DNA from 2 places in the Pilosibacter sp. NGB245 genome. Region 1 is predicted to be linked to the other one. Evidence: riboswitches for the same ligand, from Rfam matches in the RefSeq annotation. Region 1 holds a riboswitch; the other holds the start of a gene.
The links. A riboswitch is a leader RNA that binds a small molecule or an ion and turns the genes downstream of it on or off. The one in region 1 is predicted to bind cobalamin.
Positions count from the first base shown of each region.

Region 2: another riboswitch for cobalamin. It lies ahead of ACXMYH_RS00610 (ABC transporter substrate-binding protein); the one in region 1 lies ahead of ACXMYH_RS08530 (sirohydrochlorin cobaltochelatase).

Region 1 is NZ_CM171584.1:1,903,774-1,911,694, reverse strand. It holds gene smc (chromosome segregation protein SMC) at 1-992, shown strand, start outside; gene ftsY (signal recognition particle-docking protein FtsY) at 1,006-1,941, shown strand; gene ilvA (threonine ammonia-lyase) at 2,062-3,294, shown strand; gene ACXMYH_RS08535 (chloride channel protein) at 3,428-4,678, shown strand; cobalamin riboswitch at 4,922-5,120, shown strand; gene ACXMYH_RS08530 (sirohydrochlorin cobaltochelatase) at 5,176-6,201, shown strand; gene ACXMYH_RS08525 (hypothetical protein) at 6,351-7,289, shown strand; gene ACXMYH_RS08520 (ABC transporter substrate-binding protein) at 7,340-7,921, shown strand, end outside.
Region 2 is NZ_CM171584.1:133,751-141,671, forward strand. It holds gene rlmD (23S rRNA (uracil(1939)-C(5))-methyltransferase RlmD) at 223-1,650, shown strand; gene ACXMYH_RS00595 (hypothetical protein) at 1,729-1,953, shown strand; gene ACXMYH_RS00600 (GNAT family N-acetyltransferase) at 1,960-2,505, shown strand; gene yfcE (phosphodiesterase) at 2,596-3,144, shown strand; cobalamin riboswitch at 3,201-3,440, shown strand; gene ACXMYH_RS00610 (ABC transporter substrate-binding protein) at 3,764-5,407, shown strand; gene ACXMYH_RS00615 (ABC transporter permease) at 5,413-6,366, shown strand; gene ACXMYH_RS00620 (ABC transporter permease) at 6,363-7,202, shown strand; gene ACXMYH_RS00625 (ABC transporter ATP-binding protein) at 7,310-7,921, shown strand, end outside.

The DNA of each region.
Region 1 (7,921 bases):
ACAGTAAGCATGAGGTGGAAAAACGTCTGGCACAGATCGAAGAACTGAAGGAAAAGATCAAAGATGCCGGAAAGGATGCGGAAACGTACCGTCAGGAGATGGCTGCTGCCCAGGAAGAAAAAGCCGCGAAAAACGAGGCACAGAAAGGCTTCTTCGAAAAGCGGGAAGCGCTCTCTGCGAGAATCTCCGATCTCGATAAGGAGCTGATCCGTCTTCAGAACCAGAACGACAAGCTTGCGGAACGCCAGGATTCCCAGGTGGACTATATGTGGAATGAATATGGTCTCACCTTCTCAACAGCGGAGCTTCTCCGGGATGAGACCCTGACGAATGCGGCGGATATGAAACGCCAGATCGCTGAACGGAAGAATGCAATCCGCGGACTCGGAAATGTCAATGTCAATGCGATCGAGGATTATAAAGAGATCTCTGAGCGTTACGAGTTCATGAAGACCCAGCATGATGACCTTGTCGCGGCACAGGATGCCCTCTATAAGATCATCGAAGAGCTGGATATCGGAATGCGAAAGCAGTTTACAGAAAAATTTGCCCTGATCCGGGCAGAGTTTGACAAGGTATTCCGGGAACTCTTCGGAGGAGGACACGGAAGTCTTGAGCTGATCGAGGACGAAGATATCCTGGAGGCGGGGATCCAGATCATCTCCCAGCCGCCGGGAAAGAAACTTCAGAACATGATGCAGATGTCCGGCGGTGAAAAGGCACTGACGGCGATCGCCCTGCTCTTTGCGATCCAGAACTTAAAACCGTCCCCGTTCTGTCTCCTTGATGAGATCGAGGCGGCGCTTGACGATTCCAACGTCGACCGCTATGCGAAATATCTGCACAAACTGACAAAACATACCCAGTTTATCGTCATCACCCACCGAAGAGGCACGATGCTTGCGGCTGACCGGCTCTACGGAATCACGATGCAGGAGAAAGGCGTATCCACGCTTGTCTCCGTAAACCTGATCGAAAACGATCTGAAATAATTGGAGGATTCATATGGAAGAGAAGAAAAAGGGCTTTTTCTCGCGCCTTGTGGAAGGTCTCACGAAGACCAGAGAAAACATTGTATCCGGAATGGATTCCATCTTTTCCGGCTTCTCCGCGATTGATGATGATTTCTACGAGGAGCTTGAAGAGACTCTGATCATGGGCGATATGGGAATCCAGACGACCATGGCGGTCATTGAAGACCTGAAAAAGACCGTAAAAGAGCAGCATATCAAAGAACCGGAGAAATGCCGGGAGGCGCTGATCGCCAGCATCCGTGCAAAGATGGATCTTGGCGAGAATGCGTATGAGTTTGAAAACAGGAAATCCGTTGTCCTCGTCATCGGTGTCAACGGAGTCGGAAAGACGACGTCCATCGGAAAGCTTGCAGACCAGTTAAAGGCAGAGGGAAAGAAGGTTGTTCTTGCGGCGGCTGATACCTTCCGTGCTGCAGCGATCGACCAGTTGGCAGAGTGGGCAAACCGTGCCGGCGTGGAGCTGATTGCCCAGAAAGAGGGATCCGATCCGGCTGCCGTGATCTACGACGCGATCTCCGCGACAAAATCGAGAAACGCAGACGTCCTGATCTGTGATACCGCGGGAAGACTCCATAATAAGAAGAACCTCATGGAGGAGTTAAAAAAGATCAACCGCATCATCGATAAGGAGTACCCGGAAGCTTACCGTGAGACACTCGTTGTTCTCGACGGAACGACAGGACAGAACGCTCTGGTCCAGGCCCGCCAGTTCATGGAAGCTGCCGACATTACGGGCATCATCCTCACAAAGCTCGACGGGACCGCAAAAGGCGGTATCGCGGTTGCAATCCAGTCGGAACTTGGGATCCCGGTCAAATATGTCGGTGTCGGGGAGAAGATCGACGACCTTCAGAAATTTAATTCCGAAGACTTCGTAAACGCATTGTTTGCGAAACAGCCGGAATGACCGATGCATTTCAGGCAGAAAACAGCCAGATGAATGCCGGTATAGCAGACAACTATGGGAAAGACAGAAAAATGTTCCACCGATGAGATCGATCAGGAATGAATATGAAGGAGAATACAAATGGAAATGCAGGAACTTTCACTCGAAAAATTTGAAGAAGCATCTGAGATCGTAAAAAAGGTCACTCAGGAGACAAAACTGATCTACAGTGAATATTTTTCTGAGCGCTACGGGAACAAGATCTACTTTAAACCGGAAAACATGCAGCGCACCGGTGCATACAAAGTGCGCGGCGCTTATTATAAGATCAGCCAGCTCTCACCGGAAGAGCGTTCCCGCGGTCTGATCACCGCATCTGCCGGAAACCATGCCCAGGGCGTTGCCTATGCCGCAAAACTTGCCGGTGTGAAAGCAACCGTCGTTATGCCGGTGACAACACCGCTCATCAAGGTAAACCGCACAAAATCCTACGGTGCCGACGTTGTCCTCTACGGAAATGTCTTCGATGAGGCATGTGCCCATGCATACGAGCTTGCAGACGAGCACGGATATACCTTTGTTCACCCGTTCAATGATCTGGAAGTTGCGACCGGCCAGGGCAGCATTGCGATGGAGATCATCAAAGAACTCCCGACTGTGGATTACATTCTCGTTCCGGTAGGCGGAGGCGGACTCTGTACAGGCGTCTCCACACTCGCAAAACTCTTAAATCCGAAGATCAAGGTCATCGCTGTTGAGCCGACAGGAGCTGCCTGCTTAAAGGCATCCCTAGAGGCCGGAGAGGTAACCACCGTCTCCAAGATCAACACGATCGCGGACGGTACCGCTGTCCAGACGCCGGGCGACAAGCTCTTCCCGTATCTTCAGGCAAACGTGGATCAGGTCATCACAGTGGACGACTCCGAACTGACTCTTTCTTTCCTCGATATGGCAGAGAATCATAAGATGATCGTCGAGAACTCCGGTCTTTTGACCGTTGCGGCTTTAAAGCATCTTGACTTCAAAGGCAAAAAAGTCGTATCCGTTTTAAGCGGCGGAAACATGGATGTCTTAACGATGGCGACAGTTGTCCAGAACGGACTGATGCAGAGAGACCGTATCTTCACGGTAAGCGTGATGCTTCCGGATAAGCCTGGCCAGCTGGCAGCTGTTTCTGCACTGATCGCAAAAGAGCAGGGCAACGTGATCAAGCTCGAGCACAACGTATTCGCAAATGTAAACCGCGCAGCGGGTGTGGAACTTACGATCACATTAGAGTCCTTCGGAACTGAGCACAAGGATCAGATCATCAAGGCTCTGGAAACAGCGGGCTACTGCCCGGTAATCTCCAAGACTTCCGGAATTTATATGTAATGATACCAGGGATTCTCCCGCCTCTGCGGGAGGTGTGATGAACGGACCGCCGGTCATGGAACGCGGTCAGGCATATATCAATTTGTCAAACTTCGTGAAATGCCCGACGGTCTGCTGAATAAGGGGAAAATGTATGTACAGAAGCGAAACTCATACTGCTCTCAGCAAGAATATCCTGTATTTTCTCCGCTGGACCGCGATTTCTATTGTAATGGGAACCGTCTGCGGTCTCATCGGGACCGTTTTCGGATACGGGGTCATCTACGCTCAGCGGCTGTTTAAAACTTACAGCTTTATGCTGTATCTCATGCCCGTGGCAGGTGTTCTGATCGTCCTTCTTCACCAGATGTTCCACGAGATCGGAAACCGCGGGACGAACCTGATCCTGGAGTCGATCTCATCCAACGAGAAGATCCATATGACGACCCTGCCGTGTATCTTTGTCTCCACGATCTTAAGCCAGGCGGTCGGCGCGTCTGCCGGCAAAGAGGGAGCTGCCTTACAGATCGGCGGCTGCATCGGAAATTATCTCGGGGATCTCTTCCATATGGATGAGAGGGACAAAAAAGTCATGATCATGAGCGGCATGAGCGGCTGTTTCGGGGCGATCTTTGGGACGCCTCTGGCTGCCGCCATGTTCGGAATCGAGGTCATCAGCATCGGTGTCGCTTATTACGCGGCTCTCGTGCCGTGTGTCTTTGCCTCCTTCATCGGTGCCCAGATTTCCGGTGCGCTCGGACTTCACGGGGAAGCGTTCCAGATCCTCCATGTTCCGGAATTTTCCCTTGTACCGGCGCTCTACACCGTCGGACTCGGACTGGCCTGTGCGCTTTTAAGCGTCTGCTTCTGCATCCTGCTCCATGAGACCCAGCATCTCTACAAGAAAAAGATCGACAACGTTTATCTGCGCATTCTTGTGGCAGCAGTACTTTCCATCGGACTCGCGCTGGTGTTCGGCAGGGATTACTGCGGAGCCGGATTTAATCTTGTGGAACAGGCGGTGGAAGGAGATGCCGGATACCTGGCGTTCTTCTTCAAGATGGTCTTCACGGCGGTGGCCCTCGGCGGCGGCTTTAAGGGCGGAGAGATCGTTCCCACACTGGCAGTGGGATCCACATTCGGGTGCACGTTCGGACTGCTCACAGGCTTTGAACCGTCCCTGTGTGCGGCAGCAGGCATGCTCGCCACCTTCGTCGGCGTCACAAACTGCCCGATCGCGACCATGTTCCTCGGCTTCGAGCTCTTCGGCTTTGAGGCGATGCCGTATTTTGCGGTTGCCGTTGCCATCAGCTTCACACTGTCGGGATATTACGGGCTCTACAGCAGCCAGAAGTTCACATATTCAAAGACAAAGACCGAGTTCATCAACCGGAAAGCCCACTGATCAAGGTCCGGTTCCGGGGATTCAGTTAGAAAAAATGATCAAAAGCAATCGGATATTTCGGAAAATATTTGCAGAACCCGATGACCGGGGATTTTCAGATCGGAAATCCCGCAGGGTATCCATTGATCGGGACCGGATGTGAATATTGTCGGGATATCCGGTTGCTTTTTTACTGCCAAGGTGTTATGATAAATGACACAGGTCTATTTACATGCGGTGCTGTCACAGACCGCCGGAGGATGGTTGTACGATATCCCAAACGGCGATCTCTGAGAGTTAAAAGGGAAACAGGTCAGACGCCTGTGCGAGCCCGTCACTGTAGATCCGGAGTGCATGAATATTGTCCGTGTTATGCGGACAGTCACTGGCGAAACCTGCCGGGAAGGCGTTTCATGCATGATGATGGATGAGCCAGGAAACCTGCCGGATGTTCGTTTGGAGGGGAAAAACCAGCCGGGGACCTTAAAAAATCATTTTTCAAGCGAGGAGAAGAGTAAATGAGAAAAGCAAACATCTACGCCGTTATGACAGCGGCAGCCGTATCCATGGCGATCCTTTCCGGATGCTCCGGAAGCCAGACAGCAGCGACAACAGCTGCGGAGACCACAACCGTTGCAGAGACAACAGCTGAGGAGACTACAGCCGCAGAGACAGCAGCTGCAGAAGAGGACGAGGAAAACTACAATACAGGAGACGCTTCCATGGATAACACAAGAAATCAGGATGAGATCGGCGAGAAAGAACTTCTTGTTGTGAGCTTTGGTACAAGCTACAATGACAGCAGAAGACTGACAGTCGGCGCGATCGAGAATGCGATCGAAAATGCACTCCCGGATTACTCCGTAAGAAGAGGTTTCACAAGCCAGATCATCATTGACCATGTAAAAAAGAGAGACAATGTTTCGATCGATAACGTGACAGAGGCTTTAAACCGCGCTGTTGACAACGGTGTCAAGACTCTCGTTGTACAGCCGACCCACCTTATGAACGGTCTTGAGTACACAGATCTTGTAAACGAGTTAGCTGATAATTCCGACGCTTTCGAGCAGGTTGCTGTCGGTGAGCCGCTCTTAACTTCTGATGATGACTTCAAGGCAGTGATCTCCGCGATCACAGACGCAACAAAAGAGTACGATGACGGTGAGACCGCGATCTGCTTCATGGGTCACGGCACAGAGGCTGATTCCAACGCCGTTTACCAGAAAATGCAGGATATGTTAAAGGAAGAGGGCTTTGACAACTACTATGTAGGTACCGTTGAGGCAACTCCGTCCTGTGAAGATGTCATCAATCAGGTAAAGGAAGGTTCCTACAAGAAAGTTGTTCTTGAGCCGCTTATGATCGTAGCAGGTGACCACGCAAACAACGATATGGCCGGTGACGACGATGACTCCTGGAAGAGCCAGTTTGAGGCTGCAGGCTATGAGGTAACCTGCCTTGTAAGAGGTCTTGGTGAGCTTGAGCCGATCCAGCAGCTCTTCGTACAGCATGCCCAGGCTGCAGTGGACAGTCTCGCAAAATAAGAATGTTTAGATATGGGCGGTCGAGGATTCGGCCGCCTTTTTATATAACCGGAGGTGCACTTGCGGGAAACTCCAGCCTGCGAAAGGAACTTCAGGAAACCGTCCAGGATGCCCCGATGATTTCCGGTTACAAAAGGAGAGAAAACTTTATGCGTAAATTAAAACAATTTTCATTAGCACTCGCAGTTGTCTGCGCTCTGTCCACAGCCTGCGGACAGTCCGGGTCGGCAGAAACGACAGCTGCTTCTGCAGAGACCACGGCGGAAACAACAGCGGAAACTGCTTCGGCCGATGAGACAAAGGCAGCCGTTGCTTCCGGCGAGGAGACTGCCGCAGAACAGACACTTGACACGACGGGACTCGTCCCGGTATCTGCAGAGGATCTGAAAGAGGGAACCTACGAGATTTCCGTGGAGTCCAGCTCTTCCATGTTTAAGATCACATCCTGTACGCTGACAGTCAAAGACGGCGCCATGACCGCGAAAATGACGATGGGCGGGACCGGATACCTGTATGTCTATATGGGAACCGGAGAGGAGGCTGCAAAGACCGCGGAGACAGACCGGATTCCTTTCGAGGAGAATTCTGACGGAACACACAGCTTTACTGTTCCGGTCAAGGCCTTAAATGAGGTGCTTCCGTGCGCTGCATTCAGCAAGAAAAAAGAGAAATGGTATGACAGGGAGCTTGTCTTTGAGGCATCCGGGATCCCGGCAGACGCGCTTCTCAATTCTTCCTTAAAAACCGTCCAGGATCTCTCCCTTGCGGATGGAACTTACACCGCGGAAGTCTCCCTGAGCGGCGGATCCGGACGTGCATCCGTGGAATCTCCGGCTGTGATCGAGATCAAAGACGGAAAAGCGGAGGCGACGATCATCTGGAGCAGCTCCAATTATGACTATGTGCGGGTAGAGGAAGAGAAATTCCTCCCGGTTAATACAGAGGGAAACTCCACATTTGTGATCCCGGTAGCTGGATTTGACAGCCCGCTTACGATCTTTGCGGATACAACTGCCATGAGCACGCCTCATGAGATCGAGTATACGCTGACCTTTGATTCCAGTACCCTGGCGGAGCAGAAACAGTAAATATGGAAAGAAGACAAATTGATCCCAGGAAGCAGAAAAGAAGGACGCGGGTGCGTTATACACTTTTTAGATCTGTTCTGGCTGCGGCAATCCTCATGACTGCTGCGTTTGCCTGCTCCGGCTGTTCGAAAAAAACGGAACCCGGGACGGCCGCGCCGTCTACAGGGGAAAACCACACGACCGCTTCCGTGGATGGCAGTGAGGAAAATCTTCAGGCTCAGCAAAACAAAGATCTGCCGGTTCTTAACTGGGAGGAGATGTCCCCGACAGGCTCCATGGATCTTCTCTACGCCGACCAGTTTTCAGCAGACTATTATGAGGACGGCATCGCCCTCATCACCATCGGGGATGCGGATCAGTTTCTCCTGCTGCCGGAAGGTGTGTCCGCGCCTGACGGACTTCCGGCTTCGATCACGGTCCTTCATAAACCGGTAAAAAATATCTATCTTGTGGCGACCTCCGCCATGGATGATTTTATCCGCCTGGATGCCCTGGATTCCATTGCACTTTCCGGGACAAAGGAGACCGGATGGTACCTTCCGGAGGCGAAAACTGCGATGGAAGAGGGAAAGATTGCCTATGCAGGAAAGTACAGCGCACCGGATTACGAAACGATCGTAAGCAGCTCCTGT
Region 2 (7,921 bases), 1.8 Mb from region 1:
ATTCGTTTATATGATGGGGGTTGCAAATGCGGGAGTAGTTCTTGTATACTTAAGAAAAACTGAGCATTGAGACTCATTTTTAGGTCTGTTCTGTATTTTGTGTATTCGGTATATTCTCAGTACGGGATGTACGCTATTAGTTTGGCTTAGTGAGGTGAAAGGACAGAGTGGGCTCAGCGATAAAAATGTACAACAAGAATATTTATATAGAAGGAACGAATTATGGAAATCAAGAAGAACGATAAATTTACAGTGACCATCGAGGACATGGGAGAGGACGGTGCAGGTATCGGCCGCGTGGACGGATATATCTGGTTCGTGAAGGACGCCCTGATCGGGGATACGATCGAGGCGTCAGCCATGAAAATGAAAAAAAATTACGGCTTTGCCCGCCTCGTGCGCGTCATCACCCCGGCAAAAGGCCGCGTGGAGGCGAAATGTCCGGTGGCGAGAGCTTGCGGCGGATGCCAGCTTCAGGAACTGGACTATAAAGAACAGTTAAAATTCAAGGAAAAGAAAGTATACAATCATTTAAAACGCATCGGCGGCATGGAAAACCTGTTCCTGCCGGAAGAGGCGGAACAGGCAGCGGGAGTGCCGGACGCAGTCATCATGGAACCGATCATCGGAATGGAAGACCCGTGGAGATACCGCAACAAAGCGCAGTATCCGATCGGCCGCGGAAAAGACGGAAAACCAACGGCCGGATTCTTTGCCGGACGGACCCACTCCCTGATCCCGGTACCGGAGCTGGACTGCCTGCTTGGCTGCGGAGAAAATAAGGATTATCTGGCGGCAGTGCTGAAATTCATGGAAGATTTTGGTGTGGAACCTTATGATGAGGCAAACCACAAGGGACTTGTGCGCCATGTTCTCTTAAGAAAAGGTTTCGCCAGCGGTGAACATATGGTATGTCTCGTGATCAACGGAAAGAAACTGCCCCATGAGAAAGAGTTTACCGAGCGGATGCGTGAAGTCGGCGCGGACAGTATCTCCCTGTCCTTCAATATGGAAAAGACAAACGTGATCCTGGGAACCGAGATCAAAAATCTCTACGGGCCGGGTTATATCACGGATAAGATCGGAAACATCGAATATCGGATCTCTCCGCTATCGTTCTATCAGGTAAACCCGGTCCAGACAGAACGTCTCTACGGAACAGCACTGGAATTCGCTGATTTAAACGGCGGCGAGACCGTCTGGGATCTTTACTGTGGAATCGGAACGATATCATCCTTCCTTGCACAGAAGGCGGGGAAAGTCTGCGGCGTCGAGATCATCCCGGCGGCCATCGAGGACGCGAGAGAGAATGCGAAGCGCAACGGCCTCGATAACGTAGAATTCTTCGTCGGAAAAGCCGAAGAAGTCCTCCCGGAACAGTACGAAAAGAACCACATCAAAGCCGATGTGATTGTTGTCGATCCGCCAAGAAAGGGATGTGATGAGCTCTGCCTCGAGACGATCGTAAAGATGGCACCGGAGAAGGTCGTTTATGTGAGCTGTGATTCCTCGACGTTGGCAAGAGATGTGAAATATCTCGGGGAGAACGGTTACGCTGTAAAACGCGTCAGAACCGTTGACATGTTCGGAATGTCAGGGCATGTAGAGACGGTAGCATTATTAACTAAAAAAGATATCACGTCTTGCTGACAAGAATTAACTAAAAGTTCAGCGGTTGCAAAATTTGCAACAACGGTAGAGGAAATTGAAAAATCGAAGGGATATAAAATGGAACAGGAATACATTATTCTCCAGATCCAGGAAGATGATTACGGCTGTGAGGAACGCTCTGCAGGGGCAAAGAAAACCGTTCTCGTCCGGCTGAAAGACGCTAAGGAAAGCGAGCGGATGATCCGTCAGGAAGATGACTGGCTTTATGAGCAGGGGATTGATGAAGGTGATCTGGTAGTATTAACGGAGAATCACCTGTATAAGAAAATGGAAGAGAGGTAAATAAAGATGGAATTACAGACAAAACGACTGATTTTAAGACCATGGCAGGAGAGCGATGCAGAGAGCTGCTATGAATGCGCGAAAGACCCGCAGGTCGGTCCATCTGCCGGCTGGCCGGTACACACGAGTGTGGAGAACAGCAGAGAGACGATTAAAAACGTATTGTCGGCCGATGGAACGTATGCGGTCGTATTAAAAGCTTCCGGAAAACCGGTCGGCTGCGCGGGATTAACTGTGGGAGCTGCCAGCAATTTAAAGCTTCCGGAAGATGAAGGTGAGATTGGCTGCTGGCTCGGCGTTCCGTACTGGGGACAGGGAATCATCCCGGAGGCAGTACAGGAGCTGATCCGTTATGGATTTGAGGATCTGGGATTAAAACGGATCTGGTATGCGTTTTTTGATGGGAATGAAAAATCAAAGCGCGTGGCGGAGAAATGCGGATTCAGCTATCATCACACGAATGAAAACCTGGAGTGGAAATTACTGAACAGGACAGTTACAGAGCATGTGTATGTTCTTGACAGGCATAGAAAGTTATCTGGTGCGCAGTAATTCTGAGAGAAATTTGTCAGCTTGCGCTGACAGGAATTAAACGCCAAGCCTTACGTGTGCTCGACTTAAAAGAAAGAAGGAACCCCGAGAATGAAAAAACTTATGATCGCGTCCGACATCCACGGCTCCGCATACTATTGCCGGAAAATGCTGGAGGCATTTGACCGGGAACAGGCAGACCGCCTGTTGCTTTTGGGCGATATTTTGTACCATGGACCGAGAAATGATCTTCCGAAAGAGTATGCGCCGAAGGAAGTCATCAAAATGTTAAATGAGCAGAAAACGAAAATCTTCTGTGTCCGCGGAAACTGCGATACGGAGGTTGACCAGATGGTGCTGGAGTTCCCGATCCTTGCGGATTACGCGGTATTTCCGGCGGCAGACCGCCTGATCTACGCTACTCATGGCCATCACTTTCATATGAACCAGCTCCCGCCTCTCCAGCCGGGAGACATTCTCCTCCACGGCCACACGCACATTCCGGCGTGGGAACCGTTCGGGGATGGAAATCTGTACCTGAATCCGGGTTCCGTGTCGATCCCGAAAGCGGAAAGTGAACATAGCTATATGCTCCTTCAGGATGGGAAAGTGATCTGGAAAACACTGGAAGGAACTGCTTATCATAGTGAATGTTTATAAAAACGTCTCAATGGTCCTTGCATAATAAACCCGAAGATGCTAAAATATCTCCCATAACAATTGAAGAGGCATCCGGTGCTGCTGCCGCCCTGAAGGGGGCGGACAGCAGGTAAAAGGGAAACAGGTGAAAGACCTGTGCGATCTCGTCACTGTGAGCAGGGAATACAAAGCCATGCGCGAACGCGCGGTCACTGAAAAAACGGAGCAGCCTGACAGGACTGTTTTGAAATATTTGGGAAGGCGGCTTTGTGTGATGATCTGTGAGTCAGGAAACCTGCCGGAATGCTGGTACAGGAAGAAAAATTCCAGATCACGAGGCATTGATCGTACCGTTTATATGTCGGCTAATTCCAGCGGACATCTTTTTCTGATGCTTAAGCATTCGGTATTCGAAAAAATTCTCAGATGGAACATCTCCATACTAACTCCGAAATTGTAAAAACAATGAAACTGTTCAGAACTTTCATGATTACGGGCAAAAAATGTATTTCAGATGGCTGAACCAATAGGACTTTTGCTTTAAAACCAATGGGGTTATTACAGTCGGCGCAGCAAGTGCGCAGGCCTGGTGAACAGTTGCAAAAAAACATTATAATCTTTACACAACATGGAGGACAACATGAAGAAGAAACATGTAAGTCTGCTCTTAGCGGCAGCAATGGCGGCATCCGTAATTTCCGGATGCGGAAGCAGCGCGAATAACAGCACGGCTGAGACGACAAAAGCAGAAGGAGCTGCAGCGGAGACAACGGCTGCAGGAGAGACAGAAGCCACAGCAGAGGCAGTGGAAGACATAGAGAAAAACGAGACAGATGAGGTTGTCATCGCGACTCCGCGTGATGCTGTGCAGGGAAGCGGCGATGCGTATTACTGCTGGGAAGGCGCTTATGTATGGGAAGCTCTCACAGCAAACAACGGTGGTGTGATCGATCCGTGGCTTGCAAAATCCTGGGAGCACAACGATGACTGTACCGAGTGGACTTTCAGCCTGCGCGATGACGCATATTTTACAGACGGTGTTCAGTTTAATGCCGATGTGTGCCTGAAAAACATTGAGCGTTGGGGCCATGGGATCAATTCTACATACACAACACTCAGCATCGAAAAATCTCTCCCGAATCTCGACAAGATGGAGAAAGTCGACGACTTCACTGTAAAGTTCACATTTACACAGCCGATCACAACACTTGAGTATGTCCTTTCCGACTATGGCAGCCCGATGTACAGCCCGAACTGCTTCGACGAGGAGACAGGTGTGATCTCCGACTATGCGATCGGAACCGGTCCATATAAGATCGTTGACCATGTGGAGTCCGAGTATGTGACACTTGAGAGAAATGACAACTATTATGGCGAGAACGGCAAGGTAAAGACCTTCAAGATCCGCTGCATCCCGGATGCCGAGACTCGTGTATCCGCGTTAAAATCCGGCGAAGTCATGGGACTTGCAGACAACGGCGCGATCACCATGGATGCTGCAAAGAATCTCTGCGACACAGACTCCAACTTTGAGATGGACAGCACTCCGAGCCATATGACTGAGTACATCATGTTCAACGATAAAAACGAGTACCTTGCGGATAAGCGCATGAGAGAGGCGTTCAACCTTGCGACAGACCGCGACAGCATCTGCAGTGTGATCTACGGAGGACTTTTACAGCCGGCATACTCCTTCTTAAGCACCCAGTCCACCTTCCATCTGGACATCCAGGGAACTTATGATATGGAGAAGGCAAAATCTCTCGCAAAAGAAGTTCTCGGAGACAAGACGGCCGACATGACCATGATCATCCGTTCCAGCACCGCGTCCGATTACAACTGCAAGGCTGTTGCAGAATACTTAAAGCAGGTTTACGCGGGGCTTGGCGTCAACATCAATATTGAGATCGTGGACTCCTCCCTCTACAAAGAGAGACAGCAGGAAGGCACCTACGACATGACACTTACTGTATTCGGTATCAACAATGCGGATCCGACTTCCACATTTAAGCAGTACTTCGCAAGCGAAGGAAACAGCAACACGACATTAAACTACAACTACTACAACGAGAAGATCGATGAACTTGTCGCAAAAGCTCCGACGATCGCTGATGTGAGCGAGCGCAGCAAGATCTATGATGAGATCCAGCAGGAACTCTTCGATGACAGCGCGTGCGTTCCGATCTGCTACCAGATCAACGTAAACATCCACAACAAGGCGATCACACACTATGCAGGAAAGACCTTCGGTGTTGGACTTCCGACAATTTCCTGGGTGAAATAATCAATATGTCACTTTTAAAGTACATCCTGAAAAAAATGCTGATGCTTTTGCCGGTGCTCGTCGGGATCAGTATCATTGCATTTGCACTTGGGATCATGTCACCGGGGGATCCGGTGGACCAGGTGTTAAATCCAAACGGAAACGAATCCTACACGCAGGAAGAATATGATGCCATGGCTGCAAAGATGGGGCTGGACCAGCCTGCCGTCGTCCAGTATTTTAACTGGGTCGACGGCCTGGCTCACGGCGATCTGGGCAGGTCCTTTTTCACGAACAAAAGTGTCATGGACCAGCTCGCAAAGCGGATCCCGATCTCATTGAAGCTTGCGGGTTTCAGCATGATCCTGACCATCGTGTTCGGTGTGGGATTCGGAGTCCTGATGGCGGTGGGAAAAGACCGGCTGCCGGATCATGTGCTGGGAACATTTTCAACGGTTGCATTGTCCGTTCCGGGGTTCTGGATCGCCATTGTCCTGATCTTTATCTTTGCGGAACAGTGGAAGATCCTGCCGAGCAGCGGGATCTCCGACGGCTCCGGCTTTATTCTTCCGGCGGTCACGCTGGCACTCCCGAGCATCGGAGTCTGTGCGAGACTGACAAGGAGCGCGATCCTCGATGAGATAGGAAGACAGTACATGACTGTGGCGGATGCAAAAGGAATGAGCCGCCGCCGCGCAGTGGTCCGCCATGCGTTCGGAAACGCGCTGATCCCGATCATCACCTACCTGGGAACCCATATGGCGGGCATCATCGGCGGCGCCTCGATCGTGGAGACGATCTTTGCAATCCCCGGGATCGGAAGCTACGCGATCGCGGGTGTGCAGTCGAAGGATTACTATGTGGTGCAGGCGTATGTTCTGTTTTCAGGCTGTATCTATGTGCTGACAAACATTCTGATCGACCTGATCTATATCGCACTTGATCCGAAGATCCGGGCGGGAGAGGCGGTGGAATCATGAATAAATTAAAGGAACTCCACCTGTCAGGGAAAGCAAAGACCGGTCTGGTGATCTTATTATTGATCCTTTTGACCAGTGTACTCGCGCCGGTCCTTGCTCCCTATGATCCGCTGGTCTCGAACCTGTCGGAAGCGCTTCAGAAACCGTCTGCCGCGCATCTTTTAGGCACGGATAATATCGGAAGAGATACGCTGAGCCGTGTTCTCTACGGCGGAAGACAGTCGATCCTTCTCGCCCTGGTGGCGACCGTCCTCTCGATGCTGCTCGGTTTTGCACTGGGACTTTTCGCGGGATATTTCGGCGGCTGGATCGACGGGATCATCACGACGATCTCCAGCATTTTCCAGGGACTTCCCGGCTTGACGCTGATGATCGCGGTGGCCGGACTTCTTGGACAGGGCGTGAAGAGCATGCTGATCGCGATCGTGATCAATTCCTGGGTCGGATTTTCCAGGATCGTCCGCGGTGAAGTCATGAAACTGAAACAGGAGAGCTTTATTAAAGGACTGAGAACCATCGGAGCCGGAGACCTCCGGATCCTGTTCCTGCATATTTCTCCGAATATTTTAGGAACTCTGAGCGTCCTTTTTGCCACCAGGATCGCCGGAAATGTGATCTCGGTGGCGTCCATGAGTTATCTTGGTCTGGGACTTCAGCCCCCGACACCGGACTGGGGCGTCATGATCAACGATGCGAGACAGTATTTCCGCCAGGAACCGCTGCTCGTCATCGCTCCGGGACTCTGTATTTTGCTTCTTTCCCTCAGCATCAACCTTCTGGCAGATGAACTGCGTGACCGGCTGGATGTGCGGAAAGATGTGATGAAGACGATGTGATGTCGGAAAGCATGCAAAGAAAGGCAAAATTTCCTCAGCATAGCTGAGCCGGAACAGATTTTTGCCTGTAACTGTGAAAAAACGGAACAGCCAGGAGAGAAGATCAGATGGAAGATAAAAAAGAATGGAAAACAGAAGAAAAAAGTGACATTGAGATCCGCGACCTCTCCGTCACCTTCCAGGACGGCGGCGAGATGATCCATGCCATGGAAGATGTCAGCGCATACTTTCCGTCGGGCAGTGTCACAGGACTCATCGGGGAGAGCGGAAGCGGAAAATCGCTTTTAGGCATGTCCATCCTGGGACTTCTCTCCGGGCAGGCCCGGGTGGAAGGAAGCTGTATGTATAAAGGGATGGATTTGTACCGGCTGCCGGAAAAAGAGATGCAGAAGATCCGTGGAAAAGAGATCGCCCTGATCCCACAGAATCCCACGGAATCCTTAAACCCGATCCGCAGGATCGGAAAACAGCTCACGGAGTGCATGACAGTCCACGGAAATAAGGACAAAGAGCTTGCCGATTCCCGGAGGGATGAGTTTCTCCGCAGATTTGGCTTTTCAGATCCGGACCGGATCAACCGCGCTTACTCATTCCAGCTGAGCGGCGGCATGAACCAGCGAGTGATCTCTGCCATGGGACTCATGAACCGGCCGAAATGGGTCATCGCCGATGAGCCGACAAAAGGTCTGGATGCGATTCTCCGGCGCCAGGTCTACCGG